DNA from 4 places in the Nonomuraea sp. NPDC050540 genome. Region 4 is predicted to be linked to each of the others. Evidence: riboswitches for the same ligand, from Rfam matches in the RefSeq annotation. Region 4 holds a riboswitch; each other region holds the start of a gene.
The links. A riboswitch is a leader RNA that binds a small molecule or an ion and turns the genes downstream of it on or off. The one in region 4 is predicted to bind cyclic di-AMP.

Region 1 (4,658 bases), on a different contig from region 4:
GCAGCAGTGGGCGTGGGGGGCCAAGCGCCGGGTCTCGCTCGACGCGCTGCGCCCCGGTGACCTGATCTTCAGCGAGGGCCTCGGCCACGTCACCATCTACGCGGGCAACGGCAACATCGTGCACGCGCCCCAGACGGGTGACGTCATCAAGGTCGTCAAGTTCACCTCGTACGGCAGGCGCGTCGTGGGCGCGATCCGGCCCTGAAGCCCCGGCCGGCGTTACGGCCTGCCGTACCCGAGCATGGTCCGCAGCAGCTCCTCCACGGCCGGTGAGCGGCCGGGCGCGGGCAGGACGGCGGCGAGGACGCGGCGCGCGGGCAGGGCCGGATCCGGCCGCAGGAGCCTGATGTCCGGGCGCAGGGCCGCGCCGCCCGCGATCGACGGGAACACCATCACCCCGACGCCGGCCGCCACGAGGCCCTGGCGGCCGTTCCAGTCGTCGCACAGGTGGCTGACGCGCGGCGGCGCCCCCAGCGCCGCGGCGAGCTCCGACAGCGGCCCGAGGCAGTCGGGGTGGCTGCCGTCGATCCAGGCCTGACCGGCCAGCGCACGCAGCCGCACGCTCTCCCCGGCCGCCAGCGGGTGGCCTTCCGGCAGCGCGACCAGCAGTTCGTCGTCGAGCAGCGGCACCAGTTCCAGGCCGGCGGGCTCGGGGTCCCACGAGGTGAGCAGCGCGAGGTCGGCCTCTCCCGCGAGGACGGCGGACGCGCCGCCGCCGCCGACGGTCAGGGACAGCTCGACCGCCGGGTGACGGGCGGCGAAGACGCGAAAGCACTCGGGCACGAACGCGGTGACGGCGCTCGGGAACGCCTGTACGCGCACCCGCCCGTGCTCGCCCGACGCGTGCGCGGCCAGCCGGGTCTCCAGCAGCGCGATCCCGTCGAGCACGTGCGCGGCCTGCTCCAGGGCGGCCTGCCCGGCGCCGGTGGGCCGTACGCCGCGTGGCAGGCGGTGGAACAGCAGCACCCCCGACCGGCGCTCCAGCGCGGCGATCTGCCGGGAGACGGCCGGCTGGGTCATGGACAGCGCCTCGGCGGCCGCCGAGAACGACCCGAGCCGTCCCACCTCTGACAGCACCTTCAGCGACCAGACGTCAAGCATGCATGGAGCTTATGTCTTTCATGCCGAACCCGCAGTGGTGCGCATGGATCGCTCGCTGCACGATCGGACCCATGGATACCTGGATTCTCTCCGCGCTGCCCGAGGCTCCCGCCCGCGTTCTCGACGCCGGTTGCGGCGACGGCGCGCTGGCCGGTGCGCTGATCGCGAGCGGCCACGACGTCACCGCCATCGACCTCGACCCGGCCGCGGCGCTCGCGGCGGGCGTGCCCGCCAAGCGCGCCGACCTGACCGTCTACGAGGACGACCCGTTCGACGTCATCGTGCTGTCACTGTCGCTGCACCACATGCATCCGCTGGAGGCCGCACTCGACCGGGCGGCCGCGCTGCTGAGGCCGGGCGGGCTGCTCGTGGTGGACGAGTTCGCCTGGGACTGGGCCGACGAGGCCGCCGCCACCTGGTTCTACGACGCCGGAACCCTGCTCGGCCGCTTCGACGGGCCCGAGCGCGACCCGATGACCCGCTGGCGCGAGGCGCACGTCGATCACTCGCCCGCGGAGGACATGCTCGACGCCATCGCCGCCCGGTTCGAGATCCGGCGGAGGCGGCGCGTGCCGTACCTGTTCCGCTATCTCGGCGGCGAGCACGCCGCGCGGCTGAAGGAGATCGAAGAGGTACGGCACACGCCGACGGGCTTCCGGCTGACCGCTGTGACGCGTGTGACAGGAGGGGCGGATGGGACCTGACTCACCCCTGGAGCTCCAAGTGTGAGGAGGGTCACATTTGAGTAACGGGACCCCGCTGTCCAGCAGGAGTTCCCGTCCTGACAAGGTCCTTTATCTGATCTTTACAACTTTGCCGGGACTTTGCCGGGTCATGAACCCGGGAGTACGTTCTGGCGTCGCGGCGAACAAGCCATGGCGCCGCGAACCGGCATCGGCCCCGTCCGGGCTCGATGAGGACCCATAGAGATCCGCCGGTCGCCCCCGTATGACCAGGGGCCGCGACCTGCCGAGTCCGTGCAGCCAGGAGGCACGGAGCCGGGGAACCACCGATCCCATTCCCCCGGGATCAAGGGGTGAATCGGCGCGTTCAGCGTGCCGTAGGGCGACTTCCAGGCCCGAATCCGTCAGCTAACCCGGTAGGCGTTCGTGGAAGAACCAAGGAGAAATCCTGTCTACCTCCCTGCACAACCCCCGTCTTGTTCTCGGTGGCGCGGCGCTCGCCATGACCGTGACGGCCGGAGGGTTCGCCCTCCATGCCCCGGCGGCCCAGGCGCGTACCACGGCCAAGACCACCACCTCGGCCAAGACGGCGACGCAGTCGACGACTGCCCGGCAGAAGAGCAAGGCCCGCAAGGCCGTCTCCGCGGCAAGGGCGCAGATCGGCGACCCGTACCGCTACGGTGGAACGGGACCCGGCGCCTTCGACTGCTCCGGTCTCGTCCAGTTCGCCTGGAAGAAGGCCGGAGTCAAGATCCCCCGCGTGACGCACAGCCAGTACGCGCGCATCAAGAAGAAGATCTCGTGGAAGTCTCTACAGCCGGGTGACCTGCTGTTCTTCCGCGGTCGAGGCCACGTCGGCATGTACGTCGGCAACGGCAAGATGGTCCACTCGCCGAGTTCCGGCAAGCGGGTGCGCATCGAGCGGCTCAGCGGATGGCGCAAGTCGTCCTTCGCGGGAGCCGTCCGGCCCGGTCTGTAGTCGCCCGGTCCGAAAGGCCCCGTCCCCTCCCGGGACGGGGCCTTCGCGCGTCCGGCTACCATCGGGGCCGTGGTCGTGAGCCGTCGCGCCGCGCTCGCGGCCCTCCTGGTCCTCACGCTGGGCTGCGCCCCCGAACGGGCGCCCGATGCGGAAGCGGACCTTCAGCGGCGCGCCGAGCGGGCGGCGGTGCGCGTCGCGGCGATCCTCGGCCAGCGGGTACGGCCCAGCGTCGAACTCGCCGAGGACGCCGCACACGCGGCGCGGACCGCCGGCGTGGGCTCGGTCGAGGGGCTGGCCGCGATCGCCCACGACGGCAGGGTCATCGTGATCCCGGAGAACTACGCCAAACTCACCCCCACCGGACGCGACGTCGTCCTCGCCCACGAGCTCACCCACGTCGCCGCCGGCACCGCCGGACTGCCCGCCTGGCTGTACGAGGGGTTCGCCGACTACGTGGCCTACAAGGACGCGGGCCTGGCCGTGCCCGTGGCGGCGGCCGAACTCGCCACCGAGGTACGGGCCGGACGGGTGCCAGGGAAACTGCCCGGGGCGGACGCGTTCGCGCCCGGGGCCGCGCGGCTGGCACAGTCCTACCAGGAGGCCTGGCTGGCGTGTCGCTTCCTGGCCGCGCGCTTCGGCGAGGACAGGCTGGTGAGGCTCTACCGCGACGCGCGGCGGCTGGGCGTGGAGCGGGCCCTGCCCCTGCCGTCCGGCGAGCTCGTCGCCGGATGGCGCGCCTATCTACGGGAGGAACTCGAGTGACCGATCAGCGGGACAAGGCCCCCGCGCGGGTACACCGGCAGGCCGGGATCGCCGCCGTCGCGCTCGGCGCCGTCGTGGTCGCGGTCGCCGCGTTCACCACGCCCTGGCGGGCGCTGCCGCCGGGAGCGCCCCGGGTCGCCCCCGATCCGGCCCGCGACTTCTCCGCCGCCGAGATCGCCAGGTCGCAGGCGTTCGACGCGGCCACCAGCGTGCCGTCGTACCTGTCGTTCGGTCTCACGATCCTGTTCGCCGGGCTGCTGGTCGCCACGCCGCTCGGCGCGAAGGTCCTCGGGCGGCTCAAGGGCCCGTGGTGGGTGCGGGTCGTGCTGGGCGTGCTGCTGCTCACCGTGCTGGTCGAGGTCGTGCGCTGGCCGCTCGGCATGTGGTTCGAGGTACGGCTGCGCGAGTTCGGCCTGTCCACGCAGGACTGGGCGGGCTGGAGCGGCGACCGGCTGAAGAACATCGCGGTCAGGGTCGTGCTGCTGTCCATCATGATCGTGGCGCTGGTGGGCCTGGCGCGCAGGTTCCGGCGCTGGTGGGTGCCCGCCGCCGTGGGCGCCGCCGCGCTGACCGTCGCCGCCTCGTTCGTGTATCCGGTCGTCTTCGAGCCGCTGTTCAACGACTTCCGGCCCATGCCGCCGTCCCAGTTGCGTACCGGCCTGCTGGCCATGGCCGAGCGCGACGGCGTACCGGTCGAGGACGTGCTCGTCGCCGACGCCTCCCGCCGCACGACCGCGCTCAACGCCTACGTCTCCGGCTTCGGCGCCACTCGCCGCATCGTCGTCTACGACACGCTGCTCAAGGCGCCGGAGCGGGAGGTCGAGCTCGTCGTCGCCCACGAACTCGGCCACGCCAAGTACAACGACGTGCTCAACGGCACGCTCATCGGCGCGCTGGGCGCCGCGTTCGGCGCCGCCCTGCTGTTCGCGCTCTTCCCGCTGGTACGGCGGCGCGCCCGCGTCACCGCCATCACCGAACCCCTGGCCGTGGGCGCCGTCATGGGCCTGATGAGCCTGGCCACCGTCCTGTCGGGACCCGCCCAGAACGTCGTCAGCCGCCACGTCGAGGCGCGCGCCGACGCCCACGCGCTCGACCTCACCCGCGACCCGGCGACGTTCACGGCCATGCAGAAG
Region 2 (4,658 bases), on a different contig from region 4:
GGCCGGCTGCGGCCGCTTGCCGGGTTGGTCGCGAGGATGGAGGCGGGCGCCGTGCCCCGGTTGATCCATTGTTCCATCGCCGTGAGCGCGTCGAACGTGTTCGGTCCTGGCCCGCCCGCGCAATGGCCCATCCCGGGTGCCATGAACAGGCGGAAGAAGCCGGCGGTCCGCGCCGCGCCCATCTCGGCGACGACCTTCCTGTGGTACGCGACCGGGGCCGTACCGCTCAAGGCGGGGTCGGACCAGCCGTGCACCATGAGCAGCTTGCCGCCTCGGGCCCTGTAGGCCGTGAGGTCGGGGTCGGTCGCGTCAAGCAGCGCGCGTATCCGTTCGACGGCCGGCCGATCTTTGGCGAGGTCGAACCTGGTGAGGTCATAGCTCGGATCGCTGAACAGGAAGTACCGCAGGAACTCGTTGGCGAACGTGTACGACAACGGTGCGGCCAGGCTGAAGGGGAAGACGAGCTTGCCGTCGGGTCCCATCTGCGGGGGCGCCGAGCCGGTGATGTAGGACCGCCACAGCTCCTCGTGTCCGGCGGGATGTCCCCGGAGCGGCCCGGGTCCACGATAGATGGTCCGTGCGGCGGCGGCCTGGGCCCGGGTCAGCTTGCCGGGGCCGACGAGCCGGCCGGGGTTGACGGCCGCCTTGCGCGGATCGGCGACCAGGCCGTCGGTCAGCCCGTCCCGGGCGTCGCCCCGCTTCAGCGATTCCGCCGAGAGGATCGGCAGCGTGCTGGGCGACAGCCAGGACCCGGAGGTGGCCAGTTGTGCCTGTGCCTGCGAGATCCAGCGCAGGAACGTGTCGCCTGCGGCGAACGCGGGGGCCTCGGCGATCACTCCGTCATAGTCCGCGGGGTAGCGCTGGACCTCCATGAGGCCCTGCCGTCCCCCGTTGGAGCACCCGTTGAAGATGGCCTTGCGCGTGTCGCGCCCGTAGTGGATCGCGGTGATCGCCTTCGCCGCGACCGTGCTGACGTGGACGCCTCGGTAGGCGTAGTCGATCTGCTTGGGCCGGTTGCCGAGCGCCCACCTGCCGTCGAGTTCGGGGTGGCCTAACGGGCTCGCGCCTTGGTGTCCGGTGTCGGTGGCGGCCGAGGCGTAGCCGCGTCTCAGCCCCTCGTCGAACGGAACGATGTGCCCGGCGAGCCCGCCCACGCCCTGGAAGTAGAAGTCCGAGTTCCACGCGGCCGGCAGGCCCAAGCGGAAGTTCACCCGATTGCTGGGGACGGTCGCGTCGCCCGGCGTGGTGACATAGGCGTCGACCAGGCAGTGCTCCGGTACCGAGGTCGTCGCGGTCACCGTCGTGACTCGGGTGATCGTCGTGTCGGTCACGGTCGCGTTCATCAGGGCCGCGCATCGGCCGGCGTCCGCCCGTACGGGATCGCCGACCGCGACGAGGGCGGCGGCCAGCGGCAGGCACGAGATGATGCCCACCTTGGTTCGGCTGGGTCGGCGCATTCCGCCTCCAAACACAGGGGGTACTATTTTTGAGTACCTGGTACCCTTCACGGTACCCCGAGAGTCGGCATCCCCGAAAGTGCAGGCATGACCGGATATCCTCGACCGCCCGTCGCCCTCTCGCTCGGGCGTTCCTTCACGAGCCGGCAGGAAAGCGTGCTCGCCGAGCTGGAGGAGATCTTCCTTCGGGAGGGATTTCGCCGGCTGACGATTCAGGAACTCGCCGCCCGGCTGCACTGCTCGCGGCGTACCCTCTATGACCTGGCGCCCAGCAAGGACGAGCTCGTCGCGCTCGTCGTCGACCGGTTTCTGCAGCGCGTCGGCCGGCGGGCGATGGCTCAGGCGAGGGCGCTGGAGGAGCCGCTCGGGCGAGTCCACGCCTACATGTCCGCGGCCAGTGGGGCGCTGACCCGCGCGGCTCGGGCGTTCTCGGTCGATGTCGCCGGGCAGCCGGGAATCCGCCGGCTGTTCCAGGAGCATTACCGGTTCGCCACGTCCGTCGCCGCCGCACTCATCCAGGAGGGCATAGACGGCGGCGCATTCCGCGAAACGGACGCGCGCCTCGTGGCGGAGGTGATCTACGCCGCCCTGGACCGGCTGCAGGATCCGGAGGTGCTCGAGCATCTCGGCCGGACGAACGCGGAGGCGTTCCAGGAGCTGTTCGACCTGATCGTGCTTGGTCTGGCCCGCCCGTCGTAAGAAGGGGGTAAATGTACTGTTTGCACGATATGTACTTTTTGGTAGTGTCTCGGGCATTGCGTGGCGGACCCTAGACGAGTTCGTTGCCTTTTCATTGCCCGGACCGTGCGTCTCCTGGGGAACCCGCAGGACGACGTCCGGCCGCCGAATCCATTTTCACGGAGCCGGGGACCCACTCTTCTTGGGGTGAATCGGACGCTCGCTCGACGGCGACCGTAGGGCACTTCCCAGCCCGAACCCGTCAGCTAACCCGGTAGGCGGCATGGAAGCAAGGAGCAAAGTCCTTCATGCCCACCGATCTCAAGAACCGGCTGAACCGCGCGCTGCTCGGCCTTGCCGTCACCGCGCTCGCCATGACCGCCTGCGCCACCGCTGCGCAGGCCACCCCTCCGGTCGGGCCCGACGACCCGCCGACGTCCCGCTCCCACGTTCAGGAAGCCGCGGCGCACGCCCCCACGGTGCTCGGCCGTGCGGCTCACGTGATCGACACCAAGACCGGCAAGGTCTACTTCAGCAAGAAGGCCGATCTTCGTTTGCCCGTGGCCAGCATCACCAAGGTGATGACCGCCTACACCGTGCTGAAGGAGGCCAAGCCGAGTGACGTCGTCAAGGTCACCTCTGGGGATGTTCGCTACGCCTCGAAGGACGGTGCCTCGGTGGCCGGCCTGCGCGCCGGCGACCGGCTGACCGTAGAGAATCTGCTGTACGCCCTGCTGTTGCCCTCCGGCGCGGATGCCGCCCACGCGCTCGCCCGCGTGTACGGCCCGGGCGTCGACGCGTTCACCGCGAAGATGAACGCCGCCGCTCGCGAGCTCGGCATGCGGGACACGCTCTACGTCAACGCCGACGGGATGCCCGCAAAGGGGGGCGGCTACTCCACCGCACGCGACCAGACGCGGCTGGCCCAGGCCGCCCTGGGCAGTCAGACGCTCAAGAAGGTCGCCTCCAGCCGGTATCGCTCGGTGTCCGCCACGGCGGAGCACCGCGCCTACTCCTGGCGGAACACGAATCGGCTCCTTGGCAAGCCGGGCGCCGTCGGCCTGAAGACCGGCTACACCCGGGCCGCCGGCTACACGCTCTCCTTCGCCGCCGATCGTGAGGGCCGGCAGCTGGCCGGTGTGATTCTTGGAGAGACCAGCTCCACCCGCCGCTTCCAGACCGCTCAGAGGCTGCTCGACTGGGCGGCCGGCGGGCAACGCTGACCCAGGGGGGCGTAGACGCCGGCGCTGACCTCCCAGGTGGCGGTCAGGGGACCGGTATCGCGGCTTCCTCGGTGAGTTCGCCGTCGGTCATGGTCAAGGCACGGTCAAGACCCATCTGGTGCGCATCTACGCCAAACTCGGCGTCGACTCCCGAACCGCCGCCGTCGCCGCAGCCTCCAAGCGAGGCCTCATCCGCCCTCCACAATCACGTTCCCATGATGCCCCCGCCCCCATGAATGGATGTCACTGCCGGCGCTCCCGCGGGACGGCGCCTCTGACGGTGAAGCCGTCCGGGGTGACATTGATCGAGACGGTCCCCGGCGTGGCGGCAAGGGCGGCGCGCAAGCCGGCATCCTTCGCGTCGAAGCCCATGCCGTCAGCGCTCACCGTGAAGAGCAGGCCGTTCGTGCTGGTGGTGACGGCGACGGACACCATCGCGGCCCTGGCTCGCTCCTCGACGACGGCCAAAACCTCGGTGACACACGCGAGCACCGCTTCGGCCACCCGATCGGGTACCTCCTCGGCGGGCAGTGCCCATGTCTCCACCTGGATGCCGGAGCGATTGGACCAGTCGGCCAGTCGCTCCTTGAGCGCCTGGGTCAGGGTCGTGTCCTGCTGTGCGTGTATGCGCATCCATCTCACCTTCATCTACTATGAACAATAGTAGATTCGGCCGATCTTCGAGGGCGTGCTGGGCCGTTTCACACGGGGCGATTCCAGCACCTCCGCACGGTGGCGCTGCTGGTCGGTGGCAGGCTTGATTCCCCGGGCACTCGCCAGAGCCCGGCGAGTGGCTATCGGCTGCCCGCCGCATAGCCCAGGAGGGTCATCATGCCGGATTCCGCGTGATAGATGTTGTGGCAGTGGATCATCCACAACCCCGGGTTGTCCGCGTCGAAGTCCACGTTGAGTGTGCTGCCGGGCAGCACGATGACGGTGTCCTTGCGGATGCCGGACGGCAGGGCGAAGGTGTGCCCGTGGAGATGCATGGGGTGCCACATGGTCGTCCGGTTGACGAAGGAAAGGCGCACCCTCTCTCCCGAGCGCACCGGCGCGACGGTCTCGGGGTCGTACTTCTTGCCATTGATCGCCCAGTCGTAGGCCGCCATGGTGCCGGTGAGCTCCAGCCTGACGGTGCGGTCGGGCCGCCGTTGCGGCAGCCGTACCTGCTCATGAGGTTGGAGCTTCGCGTAGCGGACCACCTCGCCATCGAGCTCACGCGGACGTTGGCCGGGCTTGGGCGCCGCGGACTGGGGGCTGGTGCGGACCAGCGCGCGAGCCGCGGCGGCCTTGCCTTCGG
Region 3 (4,658 bases), on a different contig from region 4:
AGCTTGACCACGACGTCCAGGTCGGGGCGGCGATCGGCCAGCTTGGCCAGGGCAAGCAGCACCTGCTCGCGCTCCTCGCGGCCGCGCGGCACCTTGGCCTGCGTGGCGAAGACCACCCGGTCGCGCTCGCGTCCGTCCGGCTCGAAGCGGGCCCCGTCCTCCGGGACGCGCAGGAACGGCAGGCGGGCGAGCCCCACCCGCCCCCCTCCGCCGAGCCGGCCGGCCACCTCGCCGAACTCGGCCGCCTCCCGCTCGCTGTGCACGACGAACAGGTCGCACCCGCTGCGGAACAGCCAGGCCTTGTCGGTGGCGGGCACCGAGATGCCGGGCAGGCCGGTGACGAAGACGGGCCGGGGCCGCAGCTCGTCGAGCACCTCGGCGACCAGCACGTCCACCACCGGGCCCGTGCACGCCACCACGATCGCGTCGGGTCTGGTCCGCTGCGCCGTACGCCGCAAGGACCGCGCCGACAGCACCGGCGGCAGGGGACCGTCGCCGACGGCGGCGGCGATCTGCAGCGGCGAGGGCACGATCGGCGTGCGGACCACCGCGAGATCGCGCTCCCAGTCCCCGGGCAGGTCGGCGAGCAGGCAGGCCGCCCACTTCAGATACGAGTCAGAGTCGGCAACGGCCAGGATCCTCACCCGGCAACCCCCGTCAGATGTGAGCGAAGCGCCGGGGCCGCCCGGCTGGTCCACCAGTCGTCCGGCACCTCGACCGGTTCGACCGCGACCCCGCGGGTGCCGAGCAGCACACGCAGCGAGGTGATGGCGGTCGAGGGCAGGCTCAGGACGCGCTGGCTCGCGTCCAGGCCGCGAAGCGTGAGTTCGGCGGGTACCCCGGCGTCGTGCACGGTGATGCCGGGCCGTTCGCTGATCACGGCCACATCGACGGGGTCCTCGCGGCGGTGGGGAAAGTAGGCGAGCGGCTCGCTGGCGGCCAGCTCCGTCAGCCAGCGCAGGTAGCGCTCGCGGTGCACGAGCCCGTTGCGGACCAGCGAGGTGCCGAGCACGACCGTGCGCTCGGCCGGGCCGGGCGAGCGCAGGGGCTGCGCGCGCAGCCAGCCGAAGTCGTGGCAGATGAGGTCGATGCCGCGCTCGCGCACGGCGCCGGCGAGGTCGTCCTTGACGGGCAGCGCGGTGAACACCGCGGTGCTGGAGGCGGCCAGCCTGAGCGCCGCCGCCGTCCCGAGGACCCTGCGCGGCAGTCCCGCCTTGTGCCTGGCCCTCAGCAGCGCCCGATACGGCCCCGCGGCCAGCAGCTCAAGCAGCCGGAGCGTGGCCAGCCCGTCGTCCACGATGACGATGCGGCCCGGCCGCGAGGTCAGCCAGCGCAGCTGCACCCGCCCGGAGAAGGCGTCACCGACCACCTGGACCGGTCGCGGCATCTCCTCGCTCGGCCTGGCCAGCTCGAGCCCGTCGGGCAGGTCGAGCCCGGCCAGCTCGCGGCGCGTGGCCACGAGTGCGCGCTGACGCGCCCTCGGCACGATGACCGTGCGCTCACCGAGCAGCCCGGCGTGGTGGGCCTCGACGGCGCAGAGCATCTGGAGCGGCGATTCCACCCAAGCCCATTGCTTCTTCACGACGGGTTCAAGCTAGCCCGGTCGCCTTAAGCCGCAGGGAACGCCATATGAACAATGGGTCGCATGAACTCGCTGCTGCTCAACACCGACGGTGTGCAGATCCCGCAGCTCGGCTTCGGCGTCTGGCAGGTGCCCGACGACGAGGCCGAACGCGCGGTCGCCACCGCGTTTCAGGCGGGATACCGCCATATCGACACCGCCAGGCTCTACTACAACGAGGAAGGGGTGGGCCGCGCCTTCCGGGAGTCGGGGCTGCCACGGGAGAAGGTGTTCATCACGACCAAGCTCTGGAACGCCGACCACGGCCGCGCCGAGGAGGCCTTCGAGGAGAGCCTGGCCCGTCTGGGCCTCGACTACGTCGACCTCTATCTCATCCACTGGCCGGTTCCAGATCAGGACAAATACCTCCAGGCATGGAAGTCCCTGGAAAAGATCTACCGAAACGGCCGGGCGCGCGCGATCGGCGTATCGAACTTCGGCGTGGAGCACCTCACCAGGCTCATCGACGAGGCCGAGATCACCCCCTCGATCAACCAGATCGAACTGCACCCGAACTTCCCCCAGATCGAACTGCGCGCCTTCCACGAGGCCAACGGAATCCTCACCGAGGCGTGGAGCCCGCTGGGCCAGGGCAAGGGCCTGCTGAACGACCCCGCCCTCGCCACATTGGCCGGAAAACACGGCAAATCACCCGCGCAGATCGTGCTCCGCTGGCACATCCAGCTCGGCAACGTGGTGATCCCCAAGTCGGTCACGCCGGCGCGGATCAGGGAGAACATCCAGGTCTTCGGCTTCACGCTCGACCCGGAGGACATGGCTGCCATAGGAGCCCTCAACAACGGCACCCGTCTGGGACCTGATCCGGCAAATTTTAACTGGATGGGATGACCGGCTGGTGCGGCCTTTTGGCCGCACCAAGCCTTGGATGGTCATTTATGAGTTTGTAATCCCCTTGCCCCATGTATTACCTTCAGGTCATCCAAGGCATACGTCCGGGCTACCCGTTCGTTGCCAGACCATCGCACACACATCACAGGCTTTGCCTGTGACCGCTGAATCCGCACCCTCGCGGAACCGGGGACCCAGGTCCTTTGGGGTGAATCGGCGCCACGCGCCGTAGGGCAGCTTCCATGCCCGAACCCGTCAGCTAACCCGGTAAGCGGCATGGAAGCAAGGAGTCACCCCACCCGATGGCGAAGCATCGTCTTACCCGTGCCCCCAAGATCGACCTCACCCGCGCCGCTCTCGGCGTGACCATCGCCGCCACCGCGGCGTTCGCGACACACCCCGCCCAGGCCGAGACGCACGCCGCGTCCGCCGCCGCCAAGGGCGTCCCGGAAACCGTCGTCCAGGCCGAGCCCGGCAAGAAGGCCGGCAGCGACCGGCCCAAGCCCACGGCGGCCCAGGTCCTCGCGCTGGCCAAGAAGCAGATCGGCACCCGCGAGGACTCCAGGGGCGGCGGCACCAAGTTCCAGAAGTGGTACATGTCCTCCCCCCGCGCCGCCGAGACCGTCAAGCGCGACGGCGGCAACCGCCAGGCCTACCTGAACGCCGCATGGTGCGCCATGTTCGTCAGCTGGGTCGGCGAAGAGACCGGCGCCCGCACCACCGTCGGCTGGGACGCCTACACCGTCACCCACGCCAAGTGGTTCAAGAACAACAACCGATGGGGCACCGGCGCGAAGCCCGGAGCCGTCGTCTTCTTCTCGTGGAGCGGCAGCAAGAGCCTCGACTCCATCAACCACGTCGGGTTCGTCATCAAGGACAACGGCAACGGCACCATCACCACCGTCGAGGGCAACACCGGCAACGGCAAGGTCGAGGAGCGCATCCGCCCCGCCTCCCAGGTCGTCGGCTACGGCTACCCCGACTACTCGGCTTAACTTCCCCTTCCCCCCACTCTCCCTCCCAGGAACGGCGCGCCCCCTCCCCCCGGGCGCGCCGTTCCCATGTCCGGCACCACCCCGCGAACCTCCGGCACCCTCCCCACCCCACCGCCACACTCCCCCGCTGCTCCCGCGCACCCCTTCACCCGCCGCCACCCCCGCCCCGCCCCGACACCCCCTCGCCCCGCCCCCGCGCACACCCACCCCGCCCTGACACGCCCCGCCCCGCGCACCCCTTCACCCGCCGCCACCCCCGCCCCGCCCCGACACCCCCTCGCCCCGCCCCCGCGCACCCCTCACCCGCCGCCGCCCCGTCGTCGCGTACCCCCATCCCGCCCTCACACCCCGTGGGCCCGTCCCACTCCCACGCACCCCTCACCTGCGCCGACTCCATCCGTGCGCGCCCCGATCCGCCAGCCCCTCCCACGGCCACGCCATCCCGCGAACCTCCGGCCATACAACCCGGCTCCCAGCCCACGCTCCCCCGGGACCTCAAGTCCCACCCCGGCGTTGTCTCATGACCGGGGAGGGAGTGGGCGGGTTAGGGTGACGGTGATCACGTTTGGAGGGGTCATGGGATGGACCGCAGCGGACATCGGCGACCTGTCAGGCCTGGCGGCCGTGGTGACGGGAGCCAACAGCGGCGTCGGGATGATCGCCGCGGGTGAGCTGGCCAGGCGCGGGGCCACCACCGTCCTGGCCTGCCGGGACGTCGCCAAGGGCGAGGCCGCCGCCCAGCTGATGAAGAAGGCGGCTCCCGACGCCTCCATCGAGGTCAGGCAACTTGACCTGGCCGATCTGGCCTCGGTCCGAGCGTTCGCCGCCGCGTACACCGGCGGTCTCGACGTGCTGGTCAACAACGCGGGCGTGATGGCGCTGCCGTACCGGCAGACCGTGGACGGGTTCGAGATGCAGTTCGGGACCAACCACCTCGGGCACTTCGCGCTCACCGGCCTGCTGCTGCCGCGGCTGCTGGAGCGTCCCGACCCCCGCGTGGTGACCGTCAGCAGCGGCATGCACAAGACGGGCCGCATCGACTTCGACGACCTCCAGGGCGAACGGTCCTACCGCAAGTGGGCCGCCTACGGGCAGTCCAAGCTGGCCAACCTGCTGTTCGCCTATGAGCTGCAGCGCCGCGCCGCCGGCGCGCTGACCAGCGTCGCCGCCCACCCCGGCTACGCCGCCACCAA
Region 4 (4,658 bases):
TCCACCGGCCCGCCTCCTGCGCCGGACCTGCCTTCTCCGCGCCGGACTTGTCCTCCTCCGGCGGCCGCGCTCGTTCTTGCCAGGTCCGTCCTTCTCGTGCTGCGCCGCTCTTGTCGGCTCAGCGCGGCCCCTGGTTCGCTCGGCGTGCTGACCTGTTGGCGTGGCCCGACCTCTTTCGCCGTGCGCTGTCCTTCCTTGCTCGGGCTCCTCCGTGCCTGGGCCGTCCCCGCATGTGGCCTTCTCGTGTCGCGTGGGAGTTGTCCCTTGTCTTGGGTCGCCCCTCGCCCGGGGTGGATCGGGATGGTTGGAAGGTGGTTGGTAAGAAAGGTAATTTACTATCTGGTGCGTTGGCTAGAGTCTGCCGTGAAGGGGAGGTCGCGGTGCGAAGCGAGCTGGGAAACCCGCGGTTGCTGCGGGTCATGAACGAGCGGCGCCTACTGGACCAACTCCACCGGGAGGGCCCCGCGTCCAGAGCCGACCTCGCCAAGGTCACCGGCCTGTCCAAGCCCACCGTCTCCGCCGCCCTCGCAGGACTGGAAGAGGACGGACTGGTCCACCTGGTAGGCGAGGTTTCCGGCCGCCCCGGCCCCGTGACCTCCCTCTACGACGTGAACGCCGCCTCCGCCCACGTCGCAGGCATCGACATCGGCCGCGACTGGATCCGGGTGGCGGTGGCCGATCTCCGGGGTACTTTCGCCGGCCGTACCGACGGCCGGAACACCGCGCGCACATCGGCCGAACTGGCCGAACTCGTCGCCCGCCTGGCCCGCGCGGCCGCCCGCGAAGCCGAACTCGACTGGTCCGCGATCGTCTGCGCCGTCGTAGGCTCCCCAGGCGTCTACGACCAGAACGCCGGCCGCCTGGACTTCGCCCCCAACCTCCCGGGCCCCGACCTGGCCGACCGCCTGCGCGCCGCCCTCAACGTCGACCTGGTCATCGAGAACGACATCAACCTCGCCGCCGTCGGTGAACACGCGTACGGCGAGGGCCAGGGCAAGTCCAACTTCGCCCTGGTCTCCATCGGCACCGGCGTGGGCATGGGCATAGTCGTCAACGGCGAACTGTACGTGGGCGCCAGGGGCGCGGCAGGCGAGGTCTCCTACCTCCCCGCCACCGACGACCTCCCCACCCCCGCCCCCGAGCCCTCCACCCCCAACCCCCCAACGACCAGCCCAAGCCCCAACCCCCCAACGACCAACGCCAGCCCCAGCCCCAGCCCCGACACCCGGCCCAGCCCCGACACCAACCCCAACACCCGACCCAGCGCCGACACCAACCCCAACACCCGGCCCAGCGCCGACACCCGGCAGAACTCCGAGGCCCGACCCGGCTCCGGCATGCGGTCTGGCCCCGGCACCCGGCCTGGCTCTGACGCCTGGGCCGGCTCCGAGGCGCGGCCGGGTTCGGAGGCGCGGCTTGGCCATGACGGCGGACCCAACCCCGACACGCAGGGCACGCCCGACACCCAGCGCACGCCCGACCCGGATCTGCCGTCCGGGGTATCGAGTGCCGGATCTGTTGCCGGGGCGTCGGTCCAGGGCGCCAGAGAAGCGTTCCCCGGTGTCGTGCAGGCGGTCGGCGCGGATCAGGGGGATGCGAGCGTGCGGGAGCACGGGGCAACCGAGACCGTGGCCGCGGCTCCGGGGGTGGTGCGGGCGGCGCGGGCCGCCGGGCTGTCCCTGGGAACGGCCAAGGAGATCTTCGCCGCCGCGGAACGGGGCGATCCGGCGGCGCTGTCGGTCGTGGCAGCGGAGGGCCGGCGGATCGGCGGGCTGCTCGTGGCGGTGGCCGCCGTCCTGGACCCGGAGGTGATCGTGCTCTCCGGCGGCGTAGGACACAACCTCGACCTGCTGGGCGACGCCATCCAACGCCGAATCGGCGAACTGGGGCCCCTCCGGCCCACGATCGTGGCCAGCGCTCTGGGTGACAGCGGGGTGTTGCTGGGCGCCGTCGCCCATGCGAGGGGCCGCGCCTGGGACCTGATCTTCTCCACCCGTATGGGCTGAGATCAGCGAGGGTATGGGGGATGCCGCCTGTGCGTGCGCTCGTTACGGCGGTCAGCCACCCCCGCTGGACGACCGTCTCCCTGGACAGAGAGGTCCACGTGCGGCGGGTGGGGGTGGGTGGCTTGCCGTAGGAGAAGAACCTGCAGTGGCAGAACCCCACGCGACAGAAGCTCGCGTGCGACAGGGCCGCTCGCGGGAGAAACCGCGAAAGGGCCCGCGCGAGAGCCCGCGCGCGGCGTGAGAAAGTCGCGAAAGGGCCCGCGCGAGAGCCCGCGCGCGGCGTGAGAAAGTCGCGACATTGCCCGCGCGACCGAGGCCGTGGTTTCTCCCGCGCGTGAGTGAAGCCACGCACGGGAGAAACCGCGACAGCTCGCCGCGACGGGCCGGCGGGATCAGCGCTATCAGGTGATCAGGAGAAGATCAGGAGAACGGGCGCGTCACAGCGTGGCGGTGGGCATGACGGGCGCGGGGGCTTGGCGGATCTTTTCGAGCTGGTTGGTGAGTTTGACGCCCGCCGGATCCGGACGCACGGCGCCCACGAAGGCGCGGCGGCGCCAGGCGCTCAGTTTTTCCTCCTTGACCACATCACCGGTACGCGGCGAATGCACCATGTGCCCAGGCCGGGAGATCATGCCCACGTGCCCCAGTCCCGAGAAGAAGACCAGGTCGCCGGGCTTCAGGTTCTTCCAGCTGATCTTTCTGGAGAACGCCGAGTACTGCTGGGCGGCGGTGCGGGGTAGTTCGATGCCCGCGCTTTCGTAGGCGCGGAGCATGAGGCCGGAGCAGTCGTAGCCGCGTTTGGTGGTGCCGCCCCAGACATACGGGGTGCCGCGCTTGTCCATGGCGTAGGCCAGGGCCTTCTGCCAGCTGGGCTTGGGCGTCCGCCGCTCCTGGATTTCCTTGAGGCCCTGGCTGGTCAGCGTGACGTCGTAGGGGTCGACGGTGGTGACGGGGGAGGCGGGAGAAGCGGGGGAGGCGGGGGATGCGATGGCGGGGGATGCGAGGGTGGCTGCGGTGACACCGGAGACGGTGATGAGCACAGCGGTCGCGATGATGCGAGACAGGGGAATGTCCTTCCACAAGGCCTACCGGGTTAGCTGTCGGGCTCGGGCCTGGAAGTCGCCCTACGGCGTGGTAAGCGCCGATTCGCCCCAATGGGGGAGGTGGGTCCCCGGCTCCGCACTGCGGTGTGCGGATTAGGCTGGTGGGACTCTAACGAAACAGTCAAAAGCGTGCAAATCGGGCAAAATGGAGTGTCCGGGAAATGAGATGGGTTGCTCGTCAGGCGAGACGACCCGGTAAGGTACCGCCCATGGAGTCGCGTAGCATTCGCCTGGCCGTCATCCCCGGAGACGGCATCGGTACCGAGGTCGTGACCGAGGGCCTCAAGGTTCTCGAGGCGGTCGGTCCCAAGTTCGACATCACCGAGTACGACCTCGGCGCGGACCGCTACGCCAGGACCGGCGAGGTCCTACCCGACTCCGTGCTGCAGGAGCTGCGCGGCTACGACGCGATCCTGCTCGGCGCCGTCGGCGACCCCCGCAAGGTGCCGCCCGGCCTGCTGGAGCGCGACCTGCTCCTGCGCATCCGCTTCGACTTCGACCACTACGTCAACCTGCGCCCGGTCAAGCTGCTGCCCGGCGTCGCGACGCCGCTGGCCGACACACCGGCCGAGAACGTCGATATCGTCGTCGTCCGCGAAGGCACCGAGTCGCTCTACGCCGGCACCGGCGGGGCCATGCGCAAGGGCACGCCGTACGAGGTGGCGACGCAGGAGTCCATCAACACCGCCTACGGCGTCGAACGCGTCGTCCGCTACGCCTTCGCCAAGGCGCAGAGCCGCCCGCGCAAGAAGCTCACGCTGGTCCACAAGACCAACGTGCTCACCTTCGCCGGTGACCTGTGGCAGCGCACCTTCGACCGCGTGGCCGAGGAGTACCCCGAGGTCGCCACCGACTACGTGCACATCGACGCGGCCACGATGTTCTTCGTCAACCAGCCCGAGCGCTTCGACGTGATCGTCACCGACAACCTGTTCGGCGACATCATCACCGACCTCGGCGCCGCGGTGGCCGGTGGCATCGGCCTCGCGGCCAGCGGCAACATCAACCCCGAAGGCGCCGCGCCGAGCATGTTCGAGCCGGTGCACGGCAGCGCCCCCGACATCGCCGGGCAGAGCAAGGCCGACCCGACCGCCACCATCCTCTCGGTCGCCATGCTCCTGGACCACCTCGGTCTGACCGCCGAGGCCGCCCGCGTCGAGCAGGCCGTCGCCGACGACATCGTCGAGCGCCTCTCGCACGCCGCCGCCCGCACCACCCGGGAAATCGGCGACGACCTCGCCGCCCGAGTATCCGGCGGCGCCTGACGCCGCAGGCCACCGGCCCACGAGCGGCCCGCCGTACCGCAGAACGTGAGATCCCCCACCCTCGGGGTCTGACAAGAAGTCTGCGGAGGTACGGCAGGCAGCGCGCGAACCCGCAGCTCGTGAACACCCGGTACCGACCTGACAAGCGGCCCAGGCGCCCCAGCGCACTCGCGGCCGCCTGACCACCCACGCCCGGTGGCTCGCGAGAGCCTCCGGGCGTTTTCGTTGCGCCCTAACGGTCGTCCTTTTAGATGCAGTAAGTTCCCTCTACCCGATCCGGCGCA

Region 1: another riboswitch for cyclic di-AMP. It lies ahead of ACIBI5_RS11555 (C40 family peptidase); the one in region 4 lies ahead of ACIBI5_RS09670 (C40 family peptidase).
Region 2: another riboswitch for cyclic di-AMP. It lies ahead of ACIBI5_RS54175 (D-alanyl-D-alanine carboxypeptidase family protein); the one in region 4 lies ahead of ACIBI5_RS09670 (C40 family peptidase).
Region 3: another riboswitch for cyclic di-AMP. It lies ahead of ACIBI5_RS44005 (CHAP domain-containing protein); the one in region 4 lies ahead of ACIBI5_RS09670 (C40 family peptidase).

What each region holds. Positions count from the first base shown of each region.
Region 1 covers NZ_JBITHA010000003.1:263,249-267,906, forward strand. Annotated here, with positions in the region: gene ACIBI5_RS11540 (NlpC/P60 family protein) at 1-205, shown strand, start outside; gene ACIBI5_RS11545 (LysR family transcriptional regulator) at 220-1,101, opposite strand; gene ACIBI5_RS11550 (class I SAM-dependent methyltransferase) at 1,173-1,805, shown strand; cyclic di-AMP (ydaO/yuaA leader) riboswitch at 2,059-2,222, shown strand; gene ACIBI5_RS11555 (C40 family peptidase) at 2,287-2,763, shown strand; gene ACIBI5_RS11560 (hypothetical protein) at 2,833-3,525, shown strand; gene ACIBI5_RS11565 (M48 family metallopeptidase) at 3,522-4,658, shown strand, end outside.
Region 2 covers NZ_JBITHA010000046.1:219-4,876, reverse strand. Annotated here, with positions in the region: gene ACIBI5_RS54185 (tannase/feruloyl esterase family alpha/beta hydrolase) at 1-1,457, opposite strand, end outside; gene ACIBI5_RS54180 (TetR/AcrR family transcriptional regulator) at 1,614-2,156, shown strand; cyclic di-AMP (ydaO/yuaA leader) riboswitch at 2,289-2,431, shown strand; gene ACIBI5_RS54175 (D-alanyl-D-alanine carboxypeptidase family protein) at 2,444-3,358, shown strand; partial or broken gene ACIBI5_RS54170 (LuxR C-terminal-related transcriptional regulator) at 3,453-3,554, shown strand; gene ACIBI5_RS54165 (hypothetical protein) at 3,602-3,991, opposite strand; gene ACIBI5_RS54160 (multicopper oxidase domain-containing protein) at 4,153-4,658, opposite strand, start outside.
Region 3 covers NZ_JBITHA010000019.1:72,096-76,753, reverse strand. Annotated here, with positions in the region: gene ACIBI5_RS44020 (DUF6716 putative glycosyltransferase) at 1-644, opposite strand, end outside; gene ACIBI5_RS44015 (hypothetical protein) at 641-1,561, opposite strand; gene ACIBI5_RS44010 (aldo/keto reductase) at 1,646-2,470, shown strand; cyclic di-AMP (ydaO/yuaA leader) riboswitch at 2,623-2,759, shown strand; gene ACIBI5_RS44005 (CHAP domain-containing protein) at 2,773-3,465, shown strand; gene ACIBI5_RS44000 (oxidoreductase) at 4,042-4,658, shown strand, end outside.
Region 4 covers NZ_JBITHA010000002.1:709,706-714,363, reverse strand. Annotated here, with positions in the region: gene ACIBI5_RS09675 (ROK family protein) at 381-2,006, shown strand; gene ACIBI5_RS09670 (C40 family peptidase) at 2,444-3,046, opposite strand; cyclic di-AMP (ydaO/yuaA leader) riboswitch at 3,074-3,219, opposite strand; gene ACIBI5_RS09665 (3-isopropylmalate dehydrogenase) at 3,319-4,374, shown strand.